Rhodopseudomonas palustris: one gene and its partner. The protein of the gene in region 2 interacts with the protein of the main gene of each other region in a pairwise test. Links are inferred from orthologs where the notes say so. Each region holds a gene or a part of one and is shown on either strand. Other genes may lie near its edges. The genes, in order: ptsN and FLL57_RS01005.

Evidence for each region.
Region 1: the proteins of FLL57_RS01005 (region 2) and ptsN interact in binary tests that used the Escherichia coli proteins (3 or more experiments, as listed by UniProt). The link is inferred for Rhodopseudomonas palustris from one-to-one orthologs.

What each region holds. Positions count from the first base shown.
Region 1 is NZ_CP041387.1:4,878,268-4,893,037, forward strand. Bases 3,636-6,487 are described here. They hold ptsN (PTS IIA-like nitrogen regulatory protein PtsN), read right to left. Parts: upstream 5,367-6,487; coding sequence 4,905-5,366; downstream 3,636-4,904. Other genes in these bases: FLL57_RS22495 (sn-glycerol-3-phosphate import ATP-binding protein UgpC), read left to right, coding at 3,636-3,755; FLL57_RS22500 (Hsp20 family protein), read left to right, coding at 3,907-4,332; FLL57_RS22505 (DUF1150 family protein), read left to right, coding at 4,382-4,648; hpf (ribosome hibernation-promoting factor, HPF/YfiA family), read right to left, coding at 5,639-6,247; rpoN (RNA polymerase factor sigma-54), read right to left, coding at 6,304-6,487. Outside these bases: sn-glycerol-3-phosphate ABC transporter substrate-binding protein UgpB, read left to right, coding at 1-766; sn-glycerol-3-phosphate ABC transporter permease UgpA, read left to right, coding at 932-1,813; sn-glycerol-3-phosphate ABC transporter permease UgpE, read left to right, coding at 1,813-2,661; more of FLL57_RS22495, read left to right, coding at 2,667-3,635; more of rpoN, read right to left, coding at 6,488-7,947; lptB (LPS export ABC transporter ATP-binding protein), read right to left, coding at 8,150-9,124; FLL57_RS22530 (LptA/OstA family protein), read right to left, coding at 9,305-9,970; LPS export ABC transporter periplasmic protein LptC, read right to left, coding at 9,979-10,722; FLL57_RS22540 (ribonuclease D), read right to left, coding at 10,963-11,577; FLL57_RS22550 (complex I NDUFA9 subunit family protein), read left to right, coding at 11,989-12,954; FLL57_RS22555 (undecaprenyl-diphosphate phosphatase), read right to left, coding at 13,010-13,816; FLL57_RS22560 (glutathione S-transferase family protein), read left to right, coding at 14,016-14,708; tRNA epoxyqueuosine(34) reductase QueG, read left to right, coding at 14,657-14,770. UniProt on the Escherichia coli protein: Seems to have a role in regulating nitrogen assimilation.
Region 2 is NZ_CP041387.1:208,507-223,636, reverse strand. What follows is about bases 6,425-9,636. They hold FLL57_RS01005 (sensor histidine kinase), read right to left. Parts: upstream 9,316-9,636; coding sequence 6,625-9,315; downstream 6,425-6,624. Other genes in these bases: FLL57_RS01000 (K(+)-transporting ATPase subunit C), read right to left, coding at 9,331-9,636; FLL57_RS01010 (response regulator), read right to left, coding at 6,425-6,628. Outside these bases: FLL57_RS01035 (hydrolase), read right to left, coding at 1-73; FLL57_RS01030 (MFS transporter), read left to right, coding at 416-2,032; FLL57_RS01020 (acyl-CoA dehydrogenase), read left to right, coding at 3,187-4,968; FLL57_RS01015 (crotonase/enoyl-CoA hydratase family protein), read left to right, coding at 5,032-5,793; more of FLL57_RS01010, read right to left, coding at 5,924-6,424; more of FLL57_RS01000, read right to left, coding at 9,637-9,933; potassium-transporting ATPase subunit KdpB, read right to left, coding at 9,947-12,019; potassium-transporting ATPase subunit KdpA, read right to left, coding at 12,030-13,733; FLL57_RS00985 (K(+)-transporting ATPase subunit F), read right to left, coding at 13,744-13,833; FLL57_RS00980 (hypothetical protein), read right to left, coding at 14,247-14,723; FLL57_RS00975 (bifunctional metallophosphatase/5'-nucleotidase), read left to right, coding at 14,948-15,130. UniProt on the Escherichia coli protein: Member of the two-component regulatory system KdpD/KdpE involved in the regulation of the kdp operon. KdpD may function as a membrane-associated protein kinase that phosphorylates KdpE in response to environmental signals.

The DNA of each region.
Region 1 (14,770 bases), 4.7 Mb from region 2 along the record:
CACCTGCGGTTTCTCCACCGCCTGGGTGACCTGGGCCAATCTGGAGCAGCTTTCGGCCTGGCACAACGTGCCGCTGGCGAGCAAGGCCAATGGCCTCGACGGCTTCGACACCAAGCTCGAATTCAACGGTCCGGTGCAGATCAAGCATCTCGAGAAGCTGATCGAGCTGCAGAAAGACAAGACCTACGACTACTCGGGTCGCACCAATGCCGGCGAGGGCCGTTTCACCTCGGGCGAGTGCCCGCTGTTCCTGACCTCGTCCGGGTTCTTCGGCAACGTCAAGTCGCAGGCCAAGTTCAACTGGACCAACGCGCCGATGCCTTACTATCCGGACGTCCAGGGCGCGCCGCAGAATTCGATCATCGGCGGCGCTTCGCTGTGGGTGATGGGCGGCAAGACACCTGAGGAGTACAAGGGGGTCGCCAAGTTCCTGGCGTTCCTGTCCGACACCGACCGCCAGGTCGCGATCCACAAGGCGTCGGGTTACCTGCCGATCACCAAGGCGGCATACGAGAAAGCCAAGGCCGACGGCTTCTACAACGAGCAGCCGTACCTCGAAACGCCGATCAAGGAGTTGACCAACAAGCCGCCGACCGAGAATTCCCGCGGTCTGCGGCTCGGCAACATGGTGCAGCTCCGCGATCTCTGGGCCGAGGAGATCGAGCAGGCACTCGCCGGTAAGAAGACCGCCAAAGAAGCCCTCGACGCCGCTGTGACGCGTGGCAACACGATGCTGCGACAGTTCGAAAAGACTGCGGTTCGTTAGCCGCGTTACCCCTAGCGTCATTGCCCCGCGAAAGCGGGGCACCCAGTACTCCAGAGCGTCTCGGCGAGACTGTCGGCGTCACGGAGTACTGGGTCGCCCGGTCAAGCCGGACGATGACGACGGAGTGCTTGTCGAGTCTTCCGGCCACAGGTAAGCAGCTGATCCATGCTCAAGCAGGCCGTCTTTCAGTCGAAGTTACTGCCCTATCTGCTGGTGCTTCCGCAGCTCGCGGTGGTGCTGGTGTTCTTCTATTGGCCGGCCGGCCAGGCGGTGATCCAGTCGTTCCTGATGCAGGACGCGTTCGGGCTGTCGACCGTGTTCGTCTGGTTCGACAATTATCGCGAGTTGCTCGCTGATCCGGACTACTTCGCCGCCATCCTGCGGACCTTCGCATTCTCCTTCGCGATCGCGCTGTCGTCGCTGTCGCTCGCGCTGCTGCTGGCGGTGATGGCGGATCGGCCGCTGCGCGGCTCGACGTTCTACCGCACCCTGCTGATCTGGCCCTATGCGGTCGCACCGCCGGTGGTCGGTGTGCTCTGGATCTTCATGCTCAATCCCTCGCTCGGCGTGATCGCCCACGGCCTGCGCGCGCTCGGGATCGACTGGAATCCGCTGCTCGACGGTCATCAGGCGGCGTTGCTGATCATCCTCGCCGCGGCCTGGAAGCAGATCTCCTACAACTTCCTGTTCTTTCTCGCCGGCCTGCAGGCGATCCCGGCCAGCGTGATCGAAGCCGCGGCGATCGACGGCGCGAGGCCGATGCGCAGATTCTGGACCATCATCTTCCCGCTGTTGTCGCCGACCATCTTCTTCCTGATCGTCGTCAATGTCGTCTACGCCTTCTTCGAAACCTTCGGCATCATCGACACCATGACGCGCGGCGGCCCGGCGAAGGCGACCGAGACGCTGGTCTACAAGGTCTACAGCGACGGCCTGCTCGGCGGCAATCTCGGCAGCTCGGCCGCGCAGTCGGTGATCCTGATGGGAATCGTTATCGCGCTCACTGCGTTTCAGTTCCGCTTCGTCGAGCGCAAGGTCAACTATTGATGGTCGAGCACCGCAAGTTCGGGAATCTGCTGCCGCATCTGGTGCTGTGGGCCGGCGTCCTGATCGTGGCGTTTCCGGTGTATCTGGCCTTCGTGGCATCGACCCAGGACAACGCCTCCATCGCCAACGGCCAGATGTCGCTGTTGCCGGGCGGGCATTTCCTCGAGACGTACACCAAAACGTTGTTCGTCGGCACATCGGGCACCACCCGCGAGCCGGTCGGCACCATGCTGTTCAATTCGATGGTGATGGCGATGACGATCGCGCTCGGAAAGATCGGGATCTCGATCATTTCGGCCTACGCGATCGTGTATTTTCGCTTCCCGTTCCGGATGACGATCTTCTGGCTGATTTTCATCACCTTGATGCTGCCGGTCGAGGTGCGGATCTATCCGACCTACAAGATCGTCGCCGACCTCAACCTGCTCGACAGCTACGCAGGCCTGACGCTGCCGCTGATTGCGTCGGCGACCGCGACATTGCTGTTCCGGCAGTTCTTCATGACGGTGCCGGACGAGCTTTTGGAGGCGTCGCGGATCGACGGTGCCGGCCCGTTCCGGTTCTTCTGGGACACCCTGCTGCCGTTGTCGCGCACCAACATGGCGGCGCTGTTCGTGATCCTGTTCATCCTGGGCTGGAATCAGTATCTCTGGCCGCTGCTGATCACCACGCGCGACGACATGCAGACCATCCAGATCGGCATCCGCAAGATGATCGTCACCTCCGACGCGCTCACCGAGTGGCCGGTGGTGATGGCCACCGCAGTGCTGGCGATGCTCCCGCCGGTCGCCGTGGTGGTGCTGATGCAGAAGCTGTTCGTGCGCGGACTGGTGGAGACGGAGAAGTAGCAACAGTGGCCAACGTCGTTCTTCGATCTGTCCGCAAGACCTATCCTGGTGGTTTCGAGGCGATCAAGGGAGTCGATTTCGAGGTCGGTGACGGCCAGTTCTGCGTCCTGGTCGGGCCCTCCGGCTGCGGCAAGTCCACGCTGCTGCGGATGGTGGCGGGGCTGGAAACGATCACCTCCGGCGAGATCGAGATCGGCGGCCGCGTGGTCAACCAAATCGAGCCGGCCGATCGCGACATCGCCATGGTGTTCCAGAATTACGCGCTGTATCCGCACATGAGCGTCTACGACAATATGGCCTACGGCCTGCGCAATCGTGGCACGGCCAGGGCCGAGATCGAGGCGCGGGTGCAGGAAGCCGCGCGCATTCTCGAGCTCGGCTCGATGCTGACCCGCAAGCCGCGTCAGCTCTCCGGCGGCCAACGCCAGCGCGTCGCGATGGGCCGTGCGATCGTCCGCCAGCCGAAGGTGTTTCTGTTCGACGAGCCGCTGTCCAATCTCGATGCCAAGCTGCGGGTGGCGATGCGGGTCGAGATCCGTAAGCTGCAGCGCCGGCTCGCCACCACCGCGATCTACGTCACCCACGATCAGCTCGAGGCGATGACGCTGGCCGATGTGCTGGTGGTGATGAACGCCGGGGAGGTTGAACAGATCGGTTCGCCCCTCGATGTCTACGCTCGGCCGGCGACCACCTTCGTCGCATCGTTCATCGGTGCGCCTCCGATGAACCTGATGCCGCTCGCGGACGATCTGCGGGCGCAGCTCGGCAGCGCGCCGCCGGAGGCCGGCATTCTCGGCGTTCGCCCCGAAGACCTGACGATCGTCTCGGGGACGGCGGGCAGTGGCGCTCTGGCGCTCGACGTCACGGTCGAGGCGATCGAGCGGGTCGGGCCCGAGACGTTCGTCTATGGGGCCCGGGGCGATCACCTGAACGAGCCGGTGGTGGTCGGCAGCCCGGAAGCGGCCGGCGCGGACCTCATCGTCCGCATCCCCGGGCAGGCGGCGCCGGGCATCGGGGAGCGCATTACGGTTACGGCGCCGCCGCCGAGCCTGCATCTGTTTTCCGCCGACGGCCGCCGCCGGATTGTCCGATAGGCCCCTAAGTCTCTGGCGTAATTCGCTGTTCCGACCTTCTTGCAGAGCCGTTCTGCACTGCCCATATTCGAATGGACCGGCCGGCAAGGTGCCGAACGGTCGATGGGGTGCCGCAAGGACCCCCTCAAAGTCGCTTCGAGAGGACTTTGTGATGTCTCGTGTTCCTTCGTTATCAAGTCCCTTCCTGCTGGGATTCGACGAGATCGAGCGTGCGCTCGACCGAGTCGTGAAAGGCGCCGACGGGTATCCCCCGTACAACATCGAGCGGTGCGAACGCTGCGACGGTGACCCCGAAAAGCTGCGTATCACGCTGGCGGTGGCCGGATTCACCCGCGATCAACTCGACGTCACGGTTGAGGAAAATCAACTGGTGATCCGCGGGCGGCAGCAGGATGACAAGGCCCGGCAATACATCCACCGTGGCATCGCCGCGCGTCACTTCCAGCGCACCTTCGTGCTGGCCGACGGGATGCAGGTGTTGGGAGCGGACATGAAGAACGGGCTTCTGTCGATTGACCTGATCCGGCCGGAGCCGGAGCGGGTCGTTAAGACAATCGCCATCACCGAACACGAATAATGGAACGAGTGGCGGACTCGACCGCTTAAGTCTTAGAGGAGTCGAGACCATGACTGAATCTGGTACTACGCATGGAAATGTGGGCGTCACGCCGGAGGCGCTGGCGCATCTTGGCGAAGGTCATATCGCCTATGTGAAGCAGATCCGCTCCGAAGACGTGCCCGGTCTGTTTCCGCAGGCCCCCGAAATCGCGCCCGGCCTCAAGCTGTTCGCGCTGCATTCGGCAGACGGCACGCCGATCATGCTGACCGACAGCAGGGAAGCGGCGATCGCGAATGCCTGGAGCCAGGAGTTGCAGGCCGTCAGCGTTCACTGAACGCTGATTGCACGGATGGTTACGCGACGCGGGGTGTCCGGTGACGGCGCTCCGCGCCCGCTGGCTACCGATGAGCGGCATTTTGCGCGAGGGCTCTTCATCAGCAAGCAACCGGATGCGTTGCGGCGCCGATCTCACCTAGCCAATAGCCTCGGCTATTCTGATCGACGACCTCCGCCGCTCGACGAGATCGTACGGACCAAGCCAGCTCGATCACAACAGATCGACCACGAGGCGCGATGCCGTCGTCGGTTGCTCAAGCCGCCGTCGCGGGCGGCAATGCGAGAACCGAATAGATCGCTTGGGAGTCGCGTGAGGCGCGAAGTTTTTTGGCGACGTCCTGATCGCGCAGCAGCCGGGCTATCCGCGCCAGCGCCTTGAGGTGATCGGCGCCCGCCCCTTCCGGCGCCAGCAGCAGGAAAACCAAATCGACCGGCTGACCGTCCATCGCTTCGAAATCGATCGGCCGCTCCAGTCGCGCGAACAGCCCGAACAGCTTCTCGAGCTTCGGCAGCTTGCCGTGCGGAATCGCGACGCCGTAGCCGACCGCGGTGGTCCCGAGCTTCTCGCGCTGCAACAGAACTTCGAAAATCGTGCGCTCGTTCTGGCCGGTCAATTCACTGGCGCGGGCCGCGAGTTCCTGCAGCGCCTGCTTCTTGCTGATCACCTTCAGCGCCGGGATGACGGCCTCGGGCGCGACAAGATCCGTAATCGTCATCAGGCGTTCCGAGGATGTTGCTGCGGTCCGGGGTGAAATAGGACGGCGGTGGGTTGCGTCAAGCGTTCGATCCGAGAGGCTTCGCACGATCCCCTGATCGCAACCGAAAACGCTCCGGAAATCATGATCCTAACTTAAGTCTAGCATTCCTGACGGCGGCCGTAAAATGGCGCCGTCGGCCCGCCGAAAAGCGGCGGACCATAGGCAGAGCGTTGGACGAGCGTCAATGCCTCGCGGCAAACCGCCTGTGCGGTTCCCGCGAGGCATCGCGATCAGCTCGCGGCGCCGTTCGGCACCGGCGGATCGATCCAGCCGATATTGCCGTCGGCACGACGATAGATGATGTTCACGCGGCCCGAGCCGCCGTGCAGGAACACCACCACCGGCGCGCCGGTGAGGTCGAGCTCGACCACCGCCTCGCTCACCGAGAGCCGCTTCATCGCGGTGGTGGCCTCGGCGATGATCACCGGGTTGTAAGCGTCTTCCTGATGTTCCTCGTCGCCGGGCGCCTCGATCACGTAGCTCGGCACGTCCACCGGCGTGCTGAGTTCGGCCAGAGCGTTGGCTTCGGCATGGGCCTTCCGCGCCGAACGATCCTTCAGCCGGCTCTTGTAGCGGCGCAGCCGCTTTTCGATCTGCACCAGCGCCTGATCGGCGCTCGCATAAGCGTCCGCCGCGTTGGCCTCGGCTTCCAGGGTGATGCCGGAATCAAGGTGCAGCGCACAATCGGTACGGAAGCCGAAACCGTCCTTGCTGAGCGTGAAGTGTCCCGAATAGTTGCCATCGAAATACTTGCGCAACACCTCCTCGGTGCGTTCGCTCACGCGGCCGCGCAGCGCTTCGCCGATGCTGATGCTCTTGCCGGATATCCGGATGGTCATGGCAGTCCTCGATTCGTCTTAGGGGAGGTGACACTAGTCAGAGCAGGGCCGCGCAATCAAGCTGGGGCGGTGTCGCGGGACCGGCTCGCGGCCGCCGACTGCGTACCGAGCATGTTCTGTTTGTCCCGGCGGCGCTGCACTGAAGAGGGGATACGCATCGCTTCGCGATACTTCGCGACGGTGCGACGCGCGATGTCGATGCCGGCTTCGCGCAGCCGGTCGACGATCGTATCATCCGACAGGATCGCCGACGGCTCCTCGCTGTCGATCAACTGGCGGATCTGGTGCCGCACGGCTTCGGCCGAGTGCGCTTCGCCGCCGTCGGCGGAAGCGATCGACGCGGTGAAGAAATACTTAAGTTCGAAAGTGCCGCGGTTGGTCGCCATGTATTTGTTGGCGGTGACGCGCGACACCGTCGATTCGTGCATCTGGATCGCGTCGGCCACGGCTTTCAGATTCAGCGGCCGCAGATGTTTGACGCCGTGGGTGAAGAAGCCGTCCTGCTGGCGCACGATCTCGGTGGCGACCTTGAGAATGGTGCGGGCGCGCTGATCAAGCGCGCGCACCAGCCAGGTGGCGTTCTGCAGACAGTCGGAGAAGTACGATTTGTCGCCGTCCTTGCGGATCGTCTTCGACAGCTCCGAATAATACGACTGGTTGACGAGTACCTTCGGCAACGTGTCGCTGTTGAGTTCGACCAGCCAGCCGCCGTCGGGGCCGGGGCGGACGAATACGTCGGGCACGATGGTCTGCACCCGCGACGAGCCGAATTTCAGTCCGGGCTTCGGATCGAGGTGGCGGATTTCGCCGATCATGTCGACGAGATCCTCGTCGTCGACGCCGCAGATCTTGCGCAAGCTGGCGACGTCGCGCTTGGCCAATAGATCGAGATGTTCGACCAGCGCCTGCATCGCCGGATCGTAGCGGTCGCGCTCGCGGAGTTGGATGGCGAGGCATTCGCTCAGGTTGCGCGCGCAGATGCCGGGCGGATCGAAAGTCTGCAGCACGTGCACGACAGCTTCGACTTCGGCCGAACTGGCGCCGAGCCGTTCGGCGGCGTCGCCCAGATCGGGCGGCAAGTAGCCGGCGTCGTCGACCAGATCGATCAGGTATTGCCCGATCAGGCGCTGCGACGGTGTCGTCACCGCGACGGCGAGCTGTTCGGCGAGATGATCGGCGAGCGAAGTCTCTGCGGCCACGAAGGCTTCGAGATTGTAGCCCTCGTCCGATGAGGCCCCGCCGCCCCATTCCGTATAGGAGGCCGGCGCGCTGTCCTGTGCGGCACGGGCTGCGGCTTCGGCGGGCTCTTCGGGGAATACGTTTTCCATGCCGGTATCGAGCGTCTGCTCGATATCGCTGCGGCTGCCGAGATCCCGGTGCATCCACTCTTCGGTGCCGGGCTCGAAGGCGCTTGCGCTTCCCGCCTCGACGAAGTCGGAGCTTTCACCACCGGCGTCGTCACCGCCGCTCTGGCTGAAATCGTTACCGCTCTCGCTGCCGTCCACCGCGGTCTCACCGGCCACCGGCGGCTCGCCATTGTCGCTGGCGCGATCGAGAAGCGGGTTCTTTTCGAGTTCGTCTTCGACGAATGCCGCGAGGTCGAGATTCGACAACTGAAGCAGCTTGATCGCCTGCATCAGTTGCGGGGTCATCACCAGAGACTGTGTCTGGCGGAATTCGAGTCGTTGCGACAGCGCCATGGTGGCCAAAACGGTAGTTGGTCCGTTTCTTGCTTACGCCTTTCCGGTGCGGTTGTACACGCCTTGACGAATGGGAAATTTGGAGTAGAGGCGGCGGCGCTTCGGCGGCGGCCAGGTCCGGTATCTTGGTAGTACGATCACGAGGTCGGATCGGTCCGGACCCGGAGATCATGGACTCCCTCGGTGCAAACCGCAACCGGCTTCACAGCCGGAACTCTTCGCCGAGGTAAAGACGCCTGACGTCCGGGTCGTTGACGATGTCTTCCGGCGTCCCCTCGGTCAGGATCTCGCCCGCATAGACAATGTAAGCACGGTCGGTAAGGCCGAGCGTTTCGCGGACGTTGTGATCGGTGATCAGAACGCCGATGCCGCGATTGGTGAGATGTCGCACCAGATCCTGGATGTCGCCGACCGCGATCGGATCGATGCCGGCGAACGGCTCGTCGAGCAGCATGTAGTTCGGTCGGCTCGCGAGCGCGCGGGCGATTTCGACGCGGCGGCGCTCGCCGCCGGACAGCGCGATCGACGGCGATTTGCGCAACCGCTCGATGTTGAATTCCTGCAGCAGATTGTCGAGCTGGGACTCGCGCTTGCGCTTGTCCGGTTCGACCGATTCCAGCACCGCACGGATGTTCTGTTCGACCGTGAGGCCGCGGAAGATCGAGGCTTCCTGCGGCAGGTAACCGATCCCGAGACGGGCGCGCTGATACATCGGTAGCTTGGTGACGTCGTGGCCGTCGAGTTCGATCGCGCCGTTGTCGGCCTTGATCAGTCCGGTGATCATGTAGAACACCGTGGTTTTGCCGGCGCCGTTCGGGCCGAGCAGGCCGACCGCTTCGCCGCGGCGGACATAGATGCTGACACCGCGCACGATCTTGCGGGTGCCGAAGCTCTTCTCGACACTGTGAACTGCCAGATAGCCGGATGGTGTCGGTGTCGCGGCCCGGGGTGCGCTCGCCTGTCGGGTCGGGGCCGTGGTCTGACGTGGAGCGGCGGCCGTCGGCGTTCTCTGCTGAGCCGCATACGCATCGCTGCGCGCGACCGGCGGGGCGTCGCGGACCGGCGCGGTCAGCAGATCGCCGACCTCGTCGCCGAGTCCGGTGATATCGGTTCGTGCGCCTGCAAACCCGGAAGCCTTCGGGCCGCGCCGACGGAACATGCCGCGAAGATCCACCATGCCGCTATCGAACCTGCCCAGTGACGCACCATGCCACCGTCATACGGGTGGCGCCGCAGCCGGTGCCGCGTGCCGGCACCACGGCGTTGTGGCGTTGCGACAGGGGCAAGGCTTCCCAATCGCTGTTACAGGCCTGCGGCATCCGGTTCAACATCGGTGCCCGCCGATCGTCGCGCCGGGTCACTTCGGCTTGCCCGAACCGGTCGGCGGCCCGAGTGGAAGCGGGCCGCCGCCATTTGTCCCCGACGATTGAAACAGGCCCTGGACCCGACCGCTGTCGGATTCCACCCGCGACACGCCGGTGGTCATGTCGACCATCAGCCGATCGCCGCGCACCACGTTGCGGGCCTGGGTCAGCACCACATTGCCGGTCATCGTCACGAGGTTGGTCTTGGTCTCGAACACCGCCTTGTCGCCGGTGACGACCTGGTCTTTCTGGGTGACGACAACATGGCCCTTGGCCTCGAGCCGCCGGATCGACGAGGCGCCGTCCGGCCCCGGCGCGGCCGCTGCCATCGGCTTGCCTTTGGCTCCCTTGGCCGGCGCCTGATCCTGATCGTAGAACACCACCAGGGTCTGCGAAGTCATCGTGGTGTCGCCCTGCACCACTTTGACGTTGCCGGAGAAGGTCGCTTCCTTCTTCTTGTCGCGCACTTCCAGCGTGTCGGATTCGATCTGGATCGGCTTGTCGCGGTTCTGCGAGAAGCCCTGCATCGCATTCGGCACGCCCTGCACGGCGCTCTGCGCCGCCGCCGGTTGCGGCCCCAGGGCCGACACGGCGATCATCGCGGCGCAAACCGCGGCGAGCGTGCCGCGGCGCGAACGGGGAAGGGCGGCAATTCTCATTGTCGGGCTCACCTCGCGGGGGCGCGCTGGCCGGAAACGGGAGCCGGCCGTTTGGCCGGGGCGGGAGGCGGGGCGGGCTGCGCCACAGGATCCGCGGCTGGCTCGGCCAGCGCTGCATTGTCGAGGTTCATCACCACGCCGCCCTCGAACCGGATCAGGTCGCCCTTTTCGGTGATGCGCATCCGCTGGCCGCGCAGCGTGCCGCCCTCCCATTTGACGTCAACCGGCGCGTCGGAGGTGACCGTGCCCTGACCCATGTCGACGTCAGCCTGCGTCATCCATGCCTCGGTGCCGGAGGAATTGTGCAGATAGACGTCCTTGTTGAGCTTCAGAAGCTGCGCCTTGGTCTGGAACTGCCCCTCGCGGGCCTCGATCACCACGGTCGACTGATCTTCGGACTGCACCTTGGCCCGCAGCGTGTGCAGGTCGACGTGATCCTGGCTGGTTAGATCCTGGGTGGCCGAGCGTGCCCACATTTCATAGGGGCGGCCATCATTGGTGAATCCGGCCATATGCGGCGATTCCATCGTGATCTTGGTGCCGGAGACCACCAGGTCGCCGATGTCGAGCGGCAGATTCGTCAGGTAGCGGAACGGGTTGAAGATCGAGATCGCGACGATCACCGCCATCGACAGCACCACCACCAGCGGCACCGCGACCCGCAGGGTTCGCACCAAGCGGCTGTGGCGCGCCGCTGCTGCGAAACGCGCCTCCATTCCGGCCTGATAGGACGACATTTCGACCGCCGTCACCGCTGCTCCCGAAGTTGTCTTGCGTCAGTTACGGAGCCTCGCACTCATGGTTTGGAGTGCCGCCGCCGGGTGCCGCCTCCAGTCTGCGACACATCCTTAAGCTAGTCTTAATTGCCCCGTCACGGGAGGGCCACGCCGGCCGATCGGACCGAGGGGCCCATCAGGCCGAGGAGTATGACCGAAACACGGCGCGCGATCGCGGAACACGGCTCTGAGCCCGTCCGCAATGCGTCCTGCCGGTTACGAGTGAGCGAAAATGTCCTCTTCGCTCCAGCCATCGAGGTCGAGCCGGGCGCGCACCGGGAGGAAGCCGAAGCAGGCCGCCGCCAGATCGGTGCGGCCTTCGCGTGCCAGCATGGTGTCGAGTTTGTCGCGCAGCGCATGCAGGTGCAGCACGTCGGAGGCGGCGTAGGCAAGCTGGGCGTCGCTGAGCGACTCGGCGCCCCAGTCGCTGGATTGCTGCTGCTTCGACAGGTCGATGCCGAGCAGTTCGCGCACCAGGTCCTTCAAGCCATGCCGGTCGGTGTAGGTGCGGGTCAGGCGCGAGGCGATCTTGGTGCAGTACACCGGCTGCGGCATCACGCCGAACGCCTTGTACAGCGCTGCCAGATCGAATCGGGCGAAGTGAAAGATCTTCACCACGGCCGGATCGCCGAGCAACTTCTTCAGGTTCGGCGCATCGGTCGCCCCTAGCGGGATCTGCACCACGTCGGCGCTGCCGTCGCCATTCGACAATTGCACCACGCACAGCCGGTCGCGATGCGGATGCAGCCCCATCGTTTCGGTGTCGATCGCCACCGAATGCGTATAGCGGGAAAGATCCGGCAGGTCGCCGCGATGCAGGCGGATCGTCATATGTCGCAAACCCTTGGCCATGGAAAAGGGCACCGAACGCCCCGAATCGGCCGCCAAACCTATCGCCCCGACCCGCGCGACGCGAGGGGCGGCGCCACCTCGCGGTGGACGTCTCGACCGATGACTTTGTAAGGAGATGCCGATGCGAGGAGAAGGGCGTGGGCAATGGTGCCCAGGAGAGGACTCGAACCTCCACGGTGTTACCCACTGGTACCTGAAACCAGCGCGTCTACCAATTCCGCCACCTGGGCCCGGGGCGCTTGATAGGGAGGCGTTACGGAAAAGTCAAATGCCTTCCGCTGACCAAATCCGCTGTACAGCGAAAGGTTGATGGCGTAACGCGAAACCGCCAGAATGTCCGCGAATTCCCGGACGTCAAAAGACGCTCCTCCGCGATCAGGATCAGCCCGCATGACTTCGAATCTCGACACGCTCGTCACGGTTTTCGGTGGCTCCGGCTTCCTCGGTCGGCACATCGTCAGTGCGCTGGCGCGGCGTGACTACCGGATTCGGGTCGCAGTGCGGCGGCCGGAGCTCGCCGGCCATCTGCAGCCGCTCGGCCGGGTCGGGCAGATCCACGCCGTGCAGGCGAATCTGCGTTATCCCGAATCGGTCGCGGCAGCGATGCGCGGTGCGCATGTGGCCATCAATCTGGTCGGCATCCTCGCCGAGGGCGGTGCGCAGAAATTCGATGCGGTGCAGGGCAACGGCGCCGCCTCGGTGGCGCAGGCGGCGGCTTCGGTCGGTGCCCGCATGGTGCACGTCTCGGCGATCGGGGCCGATCCGGATTCGCCGGCGCGTTATGCCCGCAGCAAGGCCGCCGGCGAGCGCGCCGTGCACGAAGCGGTGCCGCAGGCGACGATCTTCCGGCCCTCGGTGGTGTTCGGGCCGGAAGACCAGTTCACCAACCGATTCGCCGCGCTGGCGCGGATGTCGCCGGTGCTGCCGCTGGTCGGCGCCGACACCAAGTTGCAGCCGGTCTATGTCGGCGATGTCGCGACCGCGATCGCCGATGCGGTCGATGGGCTCGCCAGACCGGGCGCCGTTTACGAGCTCGGCGGTCCCGAAGTACTGACGATGCGCGAGATCATGCGCATCATCCTCCAAATCACCGACCGCAAGCCGCTGCTGCTGCCGTTGCCGTTCGGCCTCGCCAGCCTGCAGGCGATGCTGCTGCAATTCGCTCCGGGGGCCTTCAAGCTGACGCCGGATCAGGTGAGGATGCTGGAAGTCGACAACGTGGTATCCGAAGCCGCCACCAAGGCTGGCCTGACCCTCCAGGGTCTCGGCATCCAGCCCGATTCGATGCAGGCGGTCGTGCCGTCCTATCTGTGGCGGTTCCGCAAGACCGGGCAATTCGCGCGCAAGACCGCGTGAGCAAATCGTAACGCGGCGTCTTCGGGCGCCGCATTTCGGCTCCGAGAGCCGATCGCTACATCCCGAGCGCCAGCGCGATCAGGCCGAGCGTGCCGACGATCACGCGCCACCACGCGAACAGCTCGAAGCCGTGGCGGGTGACGTAGGTCAGGAAGGTCTTCACCACGATGATCGCGGTGATGAACGACACCACGAAACCGATCGCCACGATGGTGAGATTGTCGAAGGTCATCTCGCCGCGGCTCTTGTAGAGATCGTACACGAAGGCGCCCAGCATCGTCGGAATCGCCAGGAAGAATGAGAACTCGGCCGCTGAGCGCTTGTCGGTGCCGAGCAACATCGCCGCGACGATGCTGGCGCCGGACCGTGACACGCCGGGGATCATCGCGGTGCATTGCGCGCAGCCGATATAGAAATAGGTTCGCAGCGGGAACGCCGTCGCGTCGTGATAGCGCGGCTTCAGCTCGAGCTGGTCGACCCACAACAGGATCGCACCGCCGACGATCAGCGAGAAACACACCACCCACGGATTGAAAAGGAAGTGCTTGATGTAGCCGCCGGCTGCGGCGCCGATCACCGCGGCGGGTAAAAACGCCAGCAGCACCCCGATCACGAACCGACGCGCGGCGGGATCGCTGAACATCCCGAGCGCGATTCGCCACAATTTCACGAAATACAGCGCCAGAATCGCCAGGATCGCACCGAGCTGAATCAGCACGGCGAAGGACTTCCAGAAATCGCCTTCGCCGAGATTGAAGAACCGTCCTGCCAGCAACAGATGGCCCGTAGATGACACCGGCAAGAATTCGGTCACACCCTCGATGATCCCGAGAATGACGGCTCTGATGATATCGGTGAGCATGGAATCGTCCGCTGAAAGGGATCGGTCGTCCGCGAGGCTGGACCTTGTGGCCTATTCCCCACCATGCCGCAACGGCAAAAATCCGACCTTCGGTGCCTTGCCTCGCCGCAGCATGCGACTAGGTTGGCGCCCGCACGAAGGGCGTGTCCGGCGCGATCCGCCACGGTTTGTTAAGCTCTTCGAAACTATCTAGGTCAGCATGTACACCCTCTTCCACCACCCGTTCTGCCCGTTGTCGCGGTTCATCCGCCTTGCGCTCGGGGAACATGGTCTCGATCTCAGATTGGTGGAGGAACGGTCCTGGGAGCGTCGAACCGCGTTCCTGGCGCTGAACCCGGCTGGAACCACGCCGGTGCTGGTCGCGGAGGGGCGGCCGCCGGTTCCCGGCGCCGGAGTGATCACGGAGTTTCTCGACGAGGTGCACGGCCCCGAGCTCGGTGATCGCCGGCTGCTGCCGCAGTCCACCGCAGAGCGTATCGAGGTGCGGCGGCTGCTGTCGTGGTTCAACGACAAGTTCTTCGAGGAAGCCTCCGGCCCGCTGATGACCGAGCGGATCTACAAGCGCTTCATGAGCGAAGAAGATGGCGGCGGTCCGCCGGCGATGGACGTGATCCGTGCCGCCAACGCCAATGTGCGCTACCATCTCGCCTATATCGGCTGGCTGGCGCGCACCCGGAACTTTCTCGCCGGGGATCGCATGACTTACGCAGACCTCGCCGCAGCCGCGCATCTGTCGGCGATCGACTATCTGGGCGACGTGCCATGGATCGAGGACGAGGCGGCAAAGGCCTGGTACGCACGGATCAAGTCACGCCCGTCGTTCCGTCCGCTGCTGAGCGAATGGCTGGCGGGGGTGCCGGCGTCGCGCACCTACGTGGATCTGGATTTCTGAGCCCCGCTGCCGGCCCCTCGGAGTCGCGAATAGGCGGCGCTGCTTGGCGCGCGCAGCTCGCC
Region 2 (15,130 bases):
GATACATCGCGGGCTGATAGTCGATCAGCGCGATCGCGCTGTTCTCGGGGGTGAGCATATCCAGTTTCGACATCGAAGGACTCTCCAGGTTGACGGCCCGACAGGCGATGGAAAACGAGTTGGCGCGATCATGCCCGCCCGGCGCCCGCATCGCTTGGACGAACCCGTCACCGATTGCACGAACCCGCGGCGCCGTCGGCAGGCGGCGGGCGACAGATCGTCGCCTGCGGTCCCTCCGCGACGGAAACGTCCAAACCGCGGCAAGGCGCTGCAATCGCCGCATGGCCCCGGCGGCTAGGCTGCCCGCGGCCGCGTACCGCGCGGGCTCGCGGCGTGTGCGGCCGCGGATCGACGCTTGACCACCGAAGGCGCGTTGCGATGACCGACCGGTACCGCCCGCCGAAGCGAGGACCCGATGAGCACCGTGCAGGGAGAGCTGCCGACGGCGACGCCGCGACCGTCGGCGTGGGCAGCGTTTCGTCACACCGCCTTTGCGGTGGTGTGGACCGCGACCGTCGTCGCCAATATCGGCACCTGGATGTACAACGCCGCCTCCGGCTGGCTGATGACCAGTCTCGAGGCGGATCCGCTCACGGTTTCGCTGGTGCAGGTGGCGTCCAGCCTGCCGATGTTCCTGTTCGCGATTCCGGCGGGCGCGCTCGCCGACATCGTCGACAAGCGTCGCTTCTTGATCCTGATCGAGATCGTTCTGACGGTGTTCGCCGTCGCCAGCGCCACGCTGGTCGGGCTCGGCCGGATGGACCCGGTGTTGCTGCTGCTGTTCACCTTCCTGCTCGGCGCGGGCGCGGCGTTCGCGGCGCCGGCCTGGCAGTCGATCGTGCCGCTGCTGGTGCCGAAGCCGGATCTCGGCTCGGCCGTCACCAGTAACGGCGTCGGCGTCAACGTCAGCCGCGCGATAGGGCCGGCGCTCGGCGGCGTCGTGATCGGGGTGATCGGCATCGCCGCGCCGTTCTGGATCAACGCGCTCAGTAATCTCGCGGTGATCGGCGCGCTGCTGTGGTGGCGACCGCCGGCGGCGCGCACCACCGGGCTGCCGCCGGAGCGCCTGTTCGGCGCGATCGTGATCGGCTTCCGCCACGCTCGTTACAATCTTGACCTGCGCGCAACCCTGATGCGCGCGGTCGCGTTCTTCTTCTTCGCCAGCGCCTATTGGGCGCTACTGCCGCTGGTAGCCCGCTCGCGTATCGCCGGCGGCCCCGAACTCTACGGCATCCTGCTCGGCGCGATCGGCCTCGGCGCCGTCGTCGGCGCGTTCGTGCTGCCGTGGCTAAAGGCGCGGCTCGGACCGGATCGCGTGGTCGCGGCCGGCACGCTCGGCACCGCACTCTGTCTCGCGCTGCTCGGCGCGGTCCACCGCGTCGAACTCGCTGTGCTGGCCTGCGTTATCGCCGGCCTGTCGTGGATCGCGGTGCTGGCCAATCTCAACGTCTCGGTCCAGGTCGCGCTGCCCGACTGGGTGCGCGGCCGCGGCCTGGCAATGTTCGTCACCACATTCTTCGGCGCGATGACCGCCGGCAGCGCGCTGTGGGGCCAACTCGCATCGCTGTTCGGCCTGCCGGCCGCGCATTTTGCCGCCGCCGCTGGCGCGGTACTTGGGATCGCAGCGACCTGGCGCTGGAAGCTACGCGGCGGCGCCGACAGCGATCTGTCGCCGTCGATGCACTGGCCGTCGCCGGTGCTGACGCTCGACACCGATGCCGATCGCGGCCCGGTGCTGATCACCGTCGAGTACCAGGTCGCGGCCGGCGAGCGCGACGACTTCCTCCAGGCGATCCGCCGGCTGAGCCGGCATCGCCGCCGCGACGGCGCCTATGCGTGGGACGTCTTCGAGGACGCCGCGCAGCCCGGCCGGTTCGTCGAAGTGTTCAAGGTGGCGTCGTGGCTCGAACATCTCCGGCAGCACGAACGCGTCACCAACGCCGACCGCGTCCTCCAGGATCAGGTGCACCGATTCAGCGCGAGCGCGGAGCCCCGCGTAACTCACCTTTTGGCAGCAAAGTTTCTCCAGTAACGCGGGGCAATGTTTCGCATCAACACCACCGCAACTGGGCTTCCGCTGTTCTAGCCAGCCCTTTCGCCATCACAACGCCTTCTCGTCATTCCGTCGTCGATCGTTCAAGCAAATCCTGAAGCCATTCGAACCAAGCTTAGTCGTCCGCTCCCTTTTGCTTTTCCCGGCGGATCGGCCGAAGTCGAAGAGCGTCCATGAATTCATGGACGCATTGATGCGAGCTCGTTGAGCGCCGTTACCAAAACGGATCGCGTTTCCCGAGCGGAAGTACAAGGCGATAGCAACGACGCGGCGCTGGAGGCGCACACCACGATCGCGTCAAGACGAACTGCCTCCACCATCATCGATGATGTTGAAATAGAACCGTCTCGCAATTCAGCCACCCGCTAATGTCCGCTTATGGACCGACAATGACCGACGGGTTTGGACGTGGACTGAGCGCGTCTTAGCTACCTCGGCAGCGATGTGCGTTGCAGCATCAGCCGCGCTTCCTTTGGCCCGATGGCTGTAATCGAAGTTGGCTCCGAACGGCGATTTTGGAGCATCCCTCTAGAACGCATAAAATGGTGAGGCTCATACTGCCCCTCTCGTTCCATGCACATTGAGATTCCGAAATAGGTCAGCAAACGTGACCAACACATCATTTTCCAGGGACTGCGAGGTCACCCGACAGCTTCTAGGGATGGATAGGATTGTTGCGGCAGGCGTCGAGGATGGATGCCGATCCACGACCGTCCGAAGCATGGCATCGATCTGGGATTTGTGTCGCAGGGTTGTGCATCAGCCCCCCAGCTCGGAAATTTAACACAACATTATCAATAAAATAGACCAATCTGGCTGGGGCGGGAGGGATCGAACCTCCGCATGGGGGAATCAAAATCCCCTGCCTTACCGCTTGGCTACGCCCCAAAAAGGCCTATCCCGGCCCGCGCATTGCGGCCGGGCGGCGGATTCGCCTCGGCTCCGCCGGTCTATCGAGACAAAGGCGGCTTTTCAACCGCCGAAAGCCCGAAATCCGGCCCGATCGCGCAGCCGCAGCCGCAACATCGCGATCCCCGGCCGGCTCGTCCGGCGATCGCGACCCCACGGACGGTTGAGAGGAGCGGCATTTCGTGGAAAAAGGCCGGCATCCTTCCGTCAGCCGAGACACTGTCATGACCTATCGCGCACCGATCGACGACATCCTTCTTTCGCTGAACCACGGCGCGGGATTGCAAGCGGCGGTCGCCGCCGGCCATTTCGGCGACTACGACGGCGAGATCACCGCGCAGGTCCTCGACGAAGCCGGTAAATTCGCCAGCGACATCCTGGCGCCGCTGAACCGGGTCGGCGACAAGCACGGCATCAAGCTCGAACACGGCAAGGTCACCACCGCGCCGGGCTGGCCCGATGCCTATCAGCGCTGGATCGCCGCAGGCTGGAACGCGGTGTCGGGGCCGGAGGATTTCGGCGGCCAGGGGCTGCCGATGGCGGTCAATGCGGCGTGCACCGAGATCTGGGCGTCGTCGAACATGGCGTTCGGACTGTGCCCGCTGCTGACGCTGTCGGCGATCGATGCGCTGCACACACACGGCAGCGACGAGCTGAAGCAGATCTATCTGTCCAAGCTGGTGTCGGGCGAATGGACCGGCACGATGCAGCTCACCGAGCCGCAGGCCGGCTCCGACGTCGGCGCGCTGCGCACCCGCGCCGAGCGGGCCGAAGGCGGCAGCTACAGGATCTTCGGCAGCAAGATCTTCATCACCTACGGCGATCACGACATGACCGACAACATCGTGCATTTCGTGCTCGCCCGGCTGCCGGATGCGCCGGCCGGCACCAAGGGCATCTCGCTGTTCCTGGTGCCGAAGTTTCTGGTGGGTGCCGACGGTACGCTCGGTGCCCGTAACGACATCTATCCGAGCGGGGTCGAGCACAAGCTCGGCATCCACGCCTCGCCAACCTGCACCATGACGATGGGCGACAATGGCGGCGCGATCGGCTATCTGATCGGCGAAGAAAACCGCGGCATGCAGTGCATGTTCACGATGATGAACCAGGCGCGCCTCGCCGTCGGCCTCGAGGGCGTCGGCATCGCCGACCGCGCCTATCAGCAGGCGCTGGCCTATGCGCAGGAGCGCAAACAGGGCCGCGCGATCGGCAGCACCGGCTCCGGATCAGATCCGATCATCAAGCACCCGGACGTCAAGCGCACGCTGCTGACGATGCGGGCCCTGACCGGCGCCGCGCGCACGATCTGCTATTCGACCGCGGTCGCGCTCGACATCGCGGCGCGCAGCTCCGATCCCAAGGTCAAAGCCGCCGCCGCCGCCCGCGGCGCGCTGCTGACGCCGATTGCCAAGGCGTTTTCCACCGACATCGGCATCGAGGTCGCCTCGCTCGGCGTGCAGATCCACGGCGGCATGGGCTTCATCGAGGAGACCGGCGCCGCGCAGCACTATCGCGACGCGCGGATCGCGCCGATCTACGAAGGCACCAACGGCATCCAGGCGATCGACCTCGTCACCCGCAAGCTCGGCAACAATGGCGGCGCCTCGGTGTTCGCGCTGCTCGACGAGTTGAAGCTGATCGTCAAAAGTGTCGAAGCGTCGAACGACCCCGGCTTCGGCCTCACCGGCCTGCGGCTGCGCGAGGCGCTGGAATCGCTCGATCGCACCAGCCGCTATCTGCTCGACAAGCTCGGCGGCGCCACCAACGATGCGCTGGCCGGCGCCACGCCTTACCTGCGCCTGTTCGGCGCCACGCTGGGCGGCTGCACGCTGGCGGCTGAAGCGCTCGCGGCGCGCGATCTCGACGGCATCAGCGCGCCGTCGCGCTATGTCGCGCTGGCGCGGTTCTTCGCCGAGACGGTCGCCGTCCAGGCCCCGGCGCTGGAGCGCAGCGTGATCGACAGCGCCGAAGCAGTGGCCGGTGCCGAAGCGGTGCTGTCAGCCTGATCCGCCGCGCAAGCGGCCATACCGAAGCCCGCCACCGCGAGCGGGCCGTTCCTGGGGGAAATCATGTCCGAGCATCTGATCGTCGCCGATGAAGAGGGCGTGCGCGTGATCACCATGCGCCGTCCGGAAAAGAAGAACGCCCTGACGCAGGGCATGTATCGCCGGATGAGCGATGCGATCCGTTCGGCGCAGGACGATCCCACCGTCCGCTGTCTGGTGATCACCGGCGGCTCCGGCGTGTTCACCGCCGGCAACGACCTCGACGATTTCCTCAAAGCCGGCACCGACCAGAGCGGTGCGCCGCGGGTGACGGCGGCGACCGATTTTCTCTACGCACTGGCGCACAACCAGAAGCCGCTGATCGCCGCCGTCGACGGGCTGGCGATCGGGATCGGCACCACGATGCTGTTTCACTGCGACGTCGTGCTGGCCTCTACCGCCGCGACGTTCTCCACGCCGTTCATCCAGCTCGGCCTGGTGCCGGAAGGCGCCTCGAGCCTGCTGGCGCCGCGCACCATGGGCCACCAGCGCGCCTTCGCGATGCTGGTGATGGGCCAGAAGCTCAGTGCCGAACAGGCGCGAGAAGCCGGCTTCGTCAACGCGGTGGTGCCGCCCGGCCAGACCGAGGCCGATGCGATGAAAGCCGCCCGCGACATCTGCGCGCTGCCGGCCGAAGCGGTGGCGATCTCGCGCAAGCTGATCAAGCCGTCACCGGACGAGCTGATCGCCCGAATCGATCAGGAGAGCAAACTGTTCGGCGAGCGCATGACATCGCAGGAAGCGGTCAGCGCGTTCATGAAGTTCTTCCAGCGGAAGAAGGGATAGCGGGGTTTTCGAGCCAGCCAGAAGCAGGCGTGGTTGAACAGGACGCATCAAGGAAATGCAGCGGCGAGCCGCACGATCCGGCGAAGCCGATACCAGGCGGAATCCGACATTCCCGTCCTATCCGGACTGATTAGGCCCGGGGCTCGTCGTCGCCCCCGATGCGGTACCCGATGCCCGGTTCGGTCAGGATGATCTGCGGCTCGTCGGCGCGAGCCTCGATCTTCTGGCGAAGCTGGCCGACATAGACTCGCAGATATTGCGTATCCGAGGTGTGCGCCGGCCCCCAAACCGCCGCGAGAATCTGCCGATGAGTGACCACGCGGCCGGCGTGCCGCGCCAGGAACGACAGCAGCTCGAATTCCTTCGGCGTCAACTTCAACTCGGCTCCGTCGCGGACGACGCGATGGCGCACTGCATCGATCTCGATACTGCCGACTTTTAGTCGCAGGGGCTCCGCGTTGCGCCGCTGTCGGTGACGCAGCGCTGCGCGCATCCGCGCCATCAACTCGCCGATGCTGAACGGCTTGTTGACGTAGTCGTCGGCGCCGAGATCGAGCGACTCGATCTTCTCGATCTCGCGCTCGCGCGCCGACAGCACGATGATGGGGACCTCCGACCAACCGCGAACCTGGCGGATGACGTCCTTGCCATCGCCATCGGCGAGACCGAGATCGAGCAGCACCAGATCGGGCGCGTCGGCGGCGATACGCTTGACCGCATCGGTGACGGTCGCGGCGCTCGCCATCTCGTAGCTGTTGGCTTCCAAGGCCGGCCTGAGGAAGCGCAGGATCGCCGGTTCGTCGTCGACCACCAGCACGCGCGGCTTGATGCTCATGGCTCGGTCGCCTCCCGCGGAAAGCTGAGGATGAAGCGGGCGCCGCGCCCCTGATCGACCGGACTCTCGGCGCTTATCCCGCCGCCATGCGCCGCCATGATGCCCTTGGCGATGGCGAGGCCGAGCCCGGTGCCCTGACCGCGATGCGTCGAGTCCTGCCCGGCCGGCGTCCTTCGGGTGAAGCGCTCGAACAGCATCGGCAAGTCCGCCGGATCAATTCCCATGCCGTCGTCTGTGATGCGCAAATCCACGGTCGCTGACGACAGGGTGGCATCGATCGTGACACGGCTCGCCGGAGCGGTATGTTGAAGCGCGTTGTTGACTACGTTTCCGACCGCCTGCTCCGCCAGCGTCGCATCGGCGCGGACCAGCGGCAGGTCGGAGGGCAAAGCGATCTCGATTTGTTGTTGGGCCCCGCGCCGGCGGGCCGCCGCTGCTACCCGCGCCGCGATCTCGCGAAGGTCGAGCCAGTCGCGGCGCAACTCCAGTGCACCGGCCTCGATTCGCGTGATCGACAGCAGATTGCGAACCATCTCGTCGAGCGCCTCCGCTTCCTGCCGGATATTGCCCAGCAGGTCGCGCTGTCCGGCGGCATCGATCTTGTCGCCGTAGCTGAGCATACTCGTCGCCGAGCCGAGGATCGAGGCGAGCGGCGTGCGGAAATCATGCGAGATCGAGGCCAGCAGCGTATTGCGTACCCGCTCGGTCTCGGTGGCGGTGCGGGCGCTGACCATCTCGCGTGTCAGCGAGGCGCGTTCCAGCGCCGCGGCAGTCTGCTCGGTCAGCGTATCGAGCAGCGCGCGGGATTCGGCATCGAGCGGCGCCGTCTCCTTGTTGCGGCCGACGCCGATCACGCCGTAGGTGACGTGGCCCGTCCGCACCGGCAGGAAGCGCCATGGTAACATCGGCAGCGTGCCGGTGTCGGTGCCTGCGGGCTCATTGTGGGTGTAGGCCCAGCGCGCCGCGGTAATCGCCGCCGCATCCAGCTCGTCTTCCGGCGGCCATGCCGCCGCCAGCTCGAGATCGTCGCCCGCCGGCAGCAGCACCACGACCCCGCGCGCCAGCGACGCGTAGATCTCGCTCGCCGCGCCTTCGGCGATCGTCTCCGGTGTGGCGAGACCCGACAGCCGGCGGGTGAACTCATACAACCGCCGCATCGCCCGGACACGGTTGGCCGAGACCCGGACCTGTTCGCGCAGACGCCCGGCCAGCGTCGCAGCGACGAACGCCACCACCAGATACATGATCAACGCCAACAGCTCGTAGGGCTCGGCGATGGTGAAGGTGTGGACCGGAGGAATAAAGAAGAAATTATAGGCGAGAAACGACAGCACGGATGCGTAGATCGCCGGTCCGACCCCGGACTTGATGGCACTGAACAGCACCGCCATCAGAAACACGATCGACAGATTCGGCGTCGGCACTGCCCCCACGATCAGCTTGCCGACACCGACTGCGCCCGCCACCGCGACCGAGGCATACAGGAGATGGGCCGGCGTCGATGCGTTCAGCCGTACCGACAGCGGCACCCTCGGCAGCGGCCGCTGATCGGATTGCCGCGGCACCAGATGCACGGCGATGTCCTGCGAGCGGCGCACCAATTGCTGCGGCAATGAAGGCCACAACATGCCGCGTAGCCCGCTGCCCTCTGCGCGTCCGATCACGATCTGGGTGACGTTTTCGAACCGGGCGAAACGCAGCAGCTCCTCGGGAAAATCGACGCCGGTCAGGGTATGAACCTCGGCCCCCAGACTTTCGGCGAGCTTGATCGCGTCGTCGCAGCGCTTGCGCGAGGCGGCATCCGGATTGGAACCGGGCCGCTCCACCGTCACGGCCAACCATGGCGCATCCATCAGATCGGCGAGTCGCTTTGCGGCACGTACCACTCCTGGCGAAGACGGGTCAGGCCCCACACAGGCCAGAATGCGCTCGCCCGCCGCCCACGGCCCTTCAATCGCCTGCGCCTGCATCCGCTCAATCAGCGCCGCGTCGACCCGTTCTGCGGCGCGTCGCAGCGACAGTTCGCGCAGCGCGGTGAGGTTCTGCGGCTTGAAGAAGTTCTCCACCGCGCGCACCGCGGTGTCCTGAACATAGACCTTGCCCTCGGCCAATCGCTTCAGCAGTTCGTCCGGCGGCAGGTCGACCAGCACGATCTCGTCGGCGCGATCGAACACCTTGTCGGGCACGGTTTCGCGCACCCGCACCTTGCTGATCTTCAGGACGACGTCGTTGAGGCTCTCGAGGTGCTGGATATTGAGGGTGGTCCAGACATCGATGCCGGCGGCGAGCAACTCGTCGACGTCCTGCCAGCGCTTGGGATGGCGGCTGCCCGATACGTTGGTGTGGGCGTATTCGTCGACCAGCAGCAGGTCGGGCCGGCGTTCGAGCGCGGCGTCGATGTCGAACTCGCGCATCATCTGGTTGCGATAGACGATGCTGTGCCGAGGCAGGACTTCGAGACCGTCGAGCAGCCGCTCGGTCTCGTGGCGGCCGTGGGTCTCGATCAGCCCGGCGACGACGTCGCGGCCACCGGCCTTTTCGTGGTGCGCGGCAGTCAACATGGCGAACGTCTTGCCGACGCCCGGCGCCGCGCCAACAAAGATCTTCAGGCGGCCGCGTCCCTCCTTGCGCGCCAGCTCCAGCAGCGCGTCCGGCGATCCCCTGGCGGTGGCGGTCACGTTCGACATCTCGCCTCGATCGGTTCAGAGCCCCATCCTATCCAGCGCAAGGTTCAATTTCAGTACATTTACGCGCGGTTCGCCGAACAGGCCGAGGTCGCGGCCCTGGGCTTGGCTGTCGACCAGCGCCCGGAGTTTTCCCTCATCGACGCCCCGCGCCTTGGCGACTCGTCCAACCTGAAACAGCGCGGCCTCCGGCGAAATGTCCGGGTCGAGGCCACTGCCCGAGGTGGTCACCAGATCGATCGGTACGGCGGCGCCCGGGTTGGCGGACTTCAGCACCGTGACGTCGGCGGCCAGCCGTTCCTTCAGCGCCGCGCTGGTCGGGCCGAGATTGGCGCCCATCGAGTTCGCCGCATTGTAGGGCGCCGGCACGGTCTTGGTTGCGTCCTGCGGGTCCGGCGCGGTGGTGGCCGAAAGGCGGCCGTGAAAATATCTCGGGTCGGTGAACGCCTGACCGATCAGCGCCGAGCCGATCACCCGACCGTTCTGCTCGACCAGGCTGCCGTTGGCCTGCGTCGGCAGCAGCACCTGCGCAACGCCGGTGATCGCCAGCGGATAGAGCAGACCGGTGAGCAGCGTGAGCACGGCGAACACCACCAGCGCGGGACGGATTTCCTTCAACATGACGGCCTCCTCTTTACACGAGATGCAGCGCGGTGACGGCGAGGTCGATCGCCTTGATGCCGACAAACGGCAGCACGATGCCGCCAAGTCCGTAGATCAGAAGATTCCGCCGCAGCAGCGCCGCGGCGCCGATCGGCCGGTAGGTGACGCCCTTCAACGCCAGCGGAATCAGCGCGATGATGATCAGCGCGTTGAAGATGATTGCAGACAGAATGGCGCTCTGCGGCGTCGACAGACCCATGACATTGAGGGCGCCGAGCTGCGGATAGAACGCCACGAACATCGCCGGAATGATCGCGAAATACTTCGCGACGTCGTTGGCGATCGAAAACGTCGTGAGCGCGCCGCGGGTCATCAGTAGTTGCTTGCCGATTTCGACCACCTCGATCAGCTTGGTCGGATCGGAATCGAGGTCGACCATGTTGCCGGCCTCGCGCGCGGCCTGCGTGCCGCTCTGCATCGCCACCCCGACATCGGCCTGCGCCAGCGCGGGGGCATCGTTGGTTCCATCGCCGCACATCGCGATCAGGCGCCCCTGCGCCTGCTCGCCACGGATATAGCGCAGCTTGTCCTCGGGGGTGGCCTGGGCAATGAAATCGTCGACGCCGGCTTCGGATGCGATCGAGGCCGCGGTCACCGGATTGTCGCCGGTGATCATCACCGTCTTGATTCCCATCCGCCGGAGCGCGGCGAAACGGTCCCGGACGTCCGGCTTGACCACGTCCTTGAGATGGATGACGCCGAGCAGTCTCCCTCCCTCCGCCAGTCCGAGCGGCGTGCCACCGGAGCGGGCGATGCGGTCGACCGCGGCGCGGAACGCCGGCGGCTCGCTTACCTCACTGCCGGATTGCTCCCGCACGAAGCCGAAGACCGAGTCGATCGCCCCCTTGCGCAAGCGGCGGCCGCCACTGTCGACGCCGGACAACCGCGTATTGGCGCTGAACGGAACGAACTTCGCTCGCTGGTCCGCCGGTTGCGGCGCTACAGCATATTTCTCCTGCGCCAGCGCCACGATGGAGCGCCCCTCGGCGGTCTCGTCGGCTTCGCTGGCGAGCAGCGCCGCAGTGGCCGCTTCTTGTTCGGTGACGCCCGGCACCGGGATGATCTCGGTGGCGAGTCTGTTGCCGAAGGTGATCGTGCCGGTCTTGTCCAGCAACAGCGTGTCGATATCGCCTGCCGCCTCGACGGCGCGTCCCGACATCGACAGCACGTTGAAGCGCACCAGCCGATCCATGCCGGCGATGCCGATCGCCGACAGCAATGCGCCAATGGTCGTCGGAATCAGCGTGACGAACAGCGCCACCAGCACGATCACCGAGATCGATCCGCCCGCATAGGAGGCGAAGCTCGGGATCGAAGCGGTGGCGAACACGAAGATGATGGTGAGCCCGACCAGCAGGATATTGAGCGCTATCTCGTTCGGCGTCTTTTGCCGCTCGGCTCCCTCGACCAGCTTGATCATGCGATCGAGAAACGAGGAACCGGGCTGCGAGGTGATGCGGACCACGATGCGGTCGGACAGAACCGTCGTGCCGCCGGTCACCGCCGAGCGGTCGCCGCCCGACTCCCTGATCACCGGCGCGGACTCACCGGTCACCGCGGCTTCGTTGACCGAAGCGATGCCCTCGATGACCTCGCCGTCGCCAGGGATCACGTCGCCGGCCTCGCACACCACCAGATCATCGACCATGAGACGCTCGGCCGCGACCCTCTCGAAGAGTTCATTGTTACCGGGCATCAGCAACCGCTTCGCGACCGTGCTGGCGCGCGTCTGCCGCAGCGTATCGGCCTGCGCCTTGCCGCGCCCCTCGGCGATCGCTTCGGCGAAATTCGCGAACAGCACGGTGAACCACAGCCAGATCGCGATCTGGAGTTCGAAGGCGAGCTCGCCGTTGCCCGTCGCCATGTCCCGGATCAACAAGACCGTGGCCAGCACCGTCACGACTTCGAGTACGAACATCACCGGGTTCTTCACCAGCGTGCGCGGATCGAGCTTGACGAACGCCTGACCGATCGCCGGCAACATGATCGCGGGATCGAGCAGTGTGGTCTTTCTCGCCCGCTTGCGGAGTTTGGAAGCTTGCATGATCTTGCTCCTAGAACACTTGACCCGCCGCCATCGCCAAGTGCTCGACGAGCGGCCCGACGGCGAGCGCCGGAAAAAACGTCAGACCGCCGACGATCAGGATGACCCCGATCAGCAGCCCGACGAACAGCGCACCGGTGGTCGGGAAGGTGCCCGACGACGCGCGGATCGATTTTTTGCCAGCGAGCGAGCCAGCAATCGCCAGCGCCGGCACGATCACCCAGAACCGGCCGACGAACATCGCCACCGCACCCGCGAGGTTGTAGAAGGGTGTATTCCCGCTCAGCCCGGCGAATGCCGAGCCGTTGTTCGCCGTCTGCGAAGTGAAGGCGTACAGCACCTCGGAGAAGCCGTGAGGCCCGGCATTGGCCATCGACGCCACCGCCGGCGGGTACACCACGGCGATTGCGGTCCAGCCCAGCATCATCAGCGGCAGGATCAGGATCGCCAGCATGGCCATCTTGACCTCGCGCGCCTCGATCCTCTTGCCGACGTATTCCGGAGTGCGGCCGACCATCAACCCGGCAATGAAGACCGTCAGGATAGCAAACAGCAACATGCCGTAGAGGCCGGCGCCGACGCCGCCGATCACAATCTCGCCGAGCTCCATGTTGACCAACGGGATCATGCCGCCGAGCGCGGTGAAGGCGTCGTGCATCGAATTGACGGCCCCGCAGGATGCCGCAGTGGTAACCACCGCGAACAGGGCCGAGGCGGCGATGCCGAAGCGGACTTCCTTGCCTTCCATGTTGCCGCCGGCAAGTCCGAGCGCGTGCAGGGCCTGGGTGCCGTTGGCCTCCGCCCAGTAGCAGACCGTGACTCCGACGATGAACAACACGCCCATAGCCGCGAGGATCGCCCAACCCTGGCGCTGGTTACCGACCATGCGGCCAAACACGTTGGTCATTGCCGCGCCGATCACGAAGATCGCCAGCATCTGCACGAAATTCGACAGCGCGGTCGGGTTCTCGAACGGATGCGCGGCGTTGGCGTTGAAGAAACCGCCGCCATTCGTGCCGAGCATTTTGATTGCAACCTGCGACGCCACCGGACCGAGCGCGATCGTCTGCCGCGCGCCTTCCAGCGTCGTCGCCTCGGCATAGGGCCCCAGCGTCTGCGGCACGCCCTGCCACACCAGGAAAAGCGCCAACGGCACGCACATCGGCAGCAGCACATAGAGAGTGCAGCGGGTGATATCGACCCAGAAACTTCCCACCGTCGTCATCGACGCACGGGCAAAGCCTCGGATCAGTGCCACCGCCAGCACGATCCCGGTCGCCGCCGAAAGAAAATTCTGATGCGTGAGCCCGAGCATCTGGGTGAGGTAGGACAGCGTGGTCTCGCCGCCGTAGTTCTGCCAGTTGGTATTGGTGATGAACGAGATCGCGGTGTTGAGGGCCAGATCGGGGGCCACCGCGCCCTGCGCCGCCGGATTGAGCGGCAGTCCTGCCTGCAGCCGGAGCAGCGCATAGAGCAGCAGGAATCCGCCGACGTGGAACAGCAGGAGCGACAGCGCGTAGCTCAGCCAGTGCTGCTCGTGCTGCGGATCGACACCCGCGGCGCGATACAGCGCGCGCTCGACCGGGACGAGAACGGGCGACAGCCACGTGCGGCGACCATCGAACACGGCGGTCAGGTAGGCGCCGAGCGGCGCCGTCAGCGCCACGACGACGGCGCCGAACAGGAGAATTTGTATCCAGCCGATCAGAGTCATGGCTCTCTCCTCAGAACCGTTCCGGACGCAGCAGCGCATAGGTGAGATAGAGGAGGAGCCCGGCGGTCACCGCCGCAGCGAGTGCGAGATCGAGCGACATGGTGTGCCTCTCAAATCCGCTCGCAGGTGTAGGCATAGCCAATGGTCAAGACGAACAGTCCGGCACCGGTCAGCAACATGAACAGATCGAGCATCGAAGCCTCCTGAAAGATTGCGTCAGGAGGCAGGTATCGATCGGCACGTAAGGAAACGATGCGGAAATGACGGTCGGAGCATAAAGACGGGATAAAGATGCCCGCCGGACCCGGGCGCAATCATCAGGGCTGCTGCCCACGGAGGCCACGGCAGAACGCGGCTGGCCCATCTTCGCAGCGCCATGCGGCTTCGGCCCGCAAGCAGGACGCTCCGGCCAGGAGGCGACGATCGGCGAGCCGACCGGCGCAAGGGCGCAGTCGGGGCGCGACGCGGGACGCGGGTATCGAATAAGCGGGCTTCGTTCGCCGCCCTGGCCGCTTACTTCTTCCCCGCCCCGAATTCTTGGTTGCTGAACGGATTCGCCGCAGGCGTCTGCATCCTGATGAAGCCGAGCTTCACCGACTGGTGGCAGGAATTGCATCCCGCGGTGAGTTCACCATAGGCGCGGACGAATTCCCGGCGATCCTTGGCGGCGATCGCCGCCGATATGGCGTCGAGCGGCTTGGCCATGGTGGTGACGTCGTTGACCGGCAGACTCTGATACAGTGCTGCGGCGTCTTCCAGCCTGGTCTTGAGCTGCTTGGTCTCGTAGGTCGCCAGTCCCCAATTGCCGGCCTTACCGGCGAACCACAGCTTGATGTGCCCGACCTGTGCGCCCTGCATCAGATCGGCGAGGCGCGGCTGGGGCCTCTCGCCTTCCCGCGGTTGCTGCGCGCCGGCAAGGGAGACCGTGCCGACCAGTGCCATGGCACCGATGACCACAGCAGCGGGCTTGGCGAGCGAGAACCTCTTCATGCGTCATCCCCGGGATTGTACGAGCGTCGCGACTCGGCGACGCGCCGATGGAACGGCATCAGTAACGCGCCGCCGACGTCCAATTCAATCGGCACGGCCGCAAGGTTGGTATTCGGCGAAGGATCGATAGCGTTCGCGATGCGGCAAAGCGACGCCACGCCGCGCTTGCATTCGGACACGCGGCAGGCGATGCGGGGCCTCCAACAGCTCTGTCCGGATCGCCGATGACCAAGCTTCGCCACCGCACCGCCCTGCTCGCCGCCGCGACCGTGATGATGCTCGCCGCGGCGCCGGCGACGCGCGCCGCCGAATTGCTGCCGCCGCCGGTCGATCTGCGCATCCTCGCGATCAACGACTTTCACGGTAATCTGCAGCCGCCGCCCGGCGGCATCATGATCGACGATCCG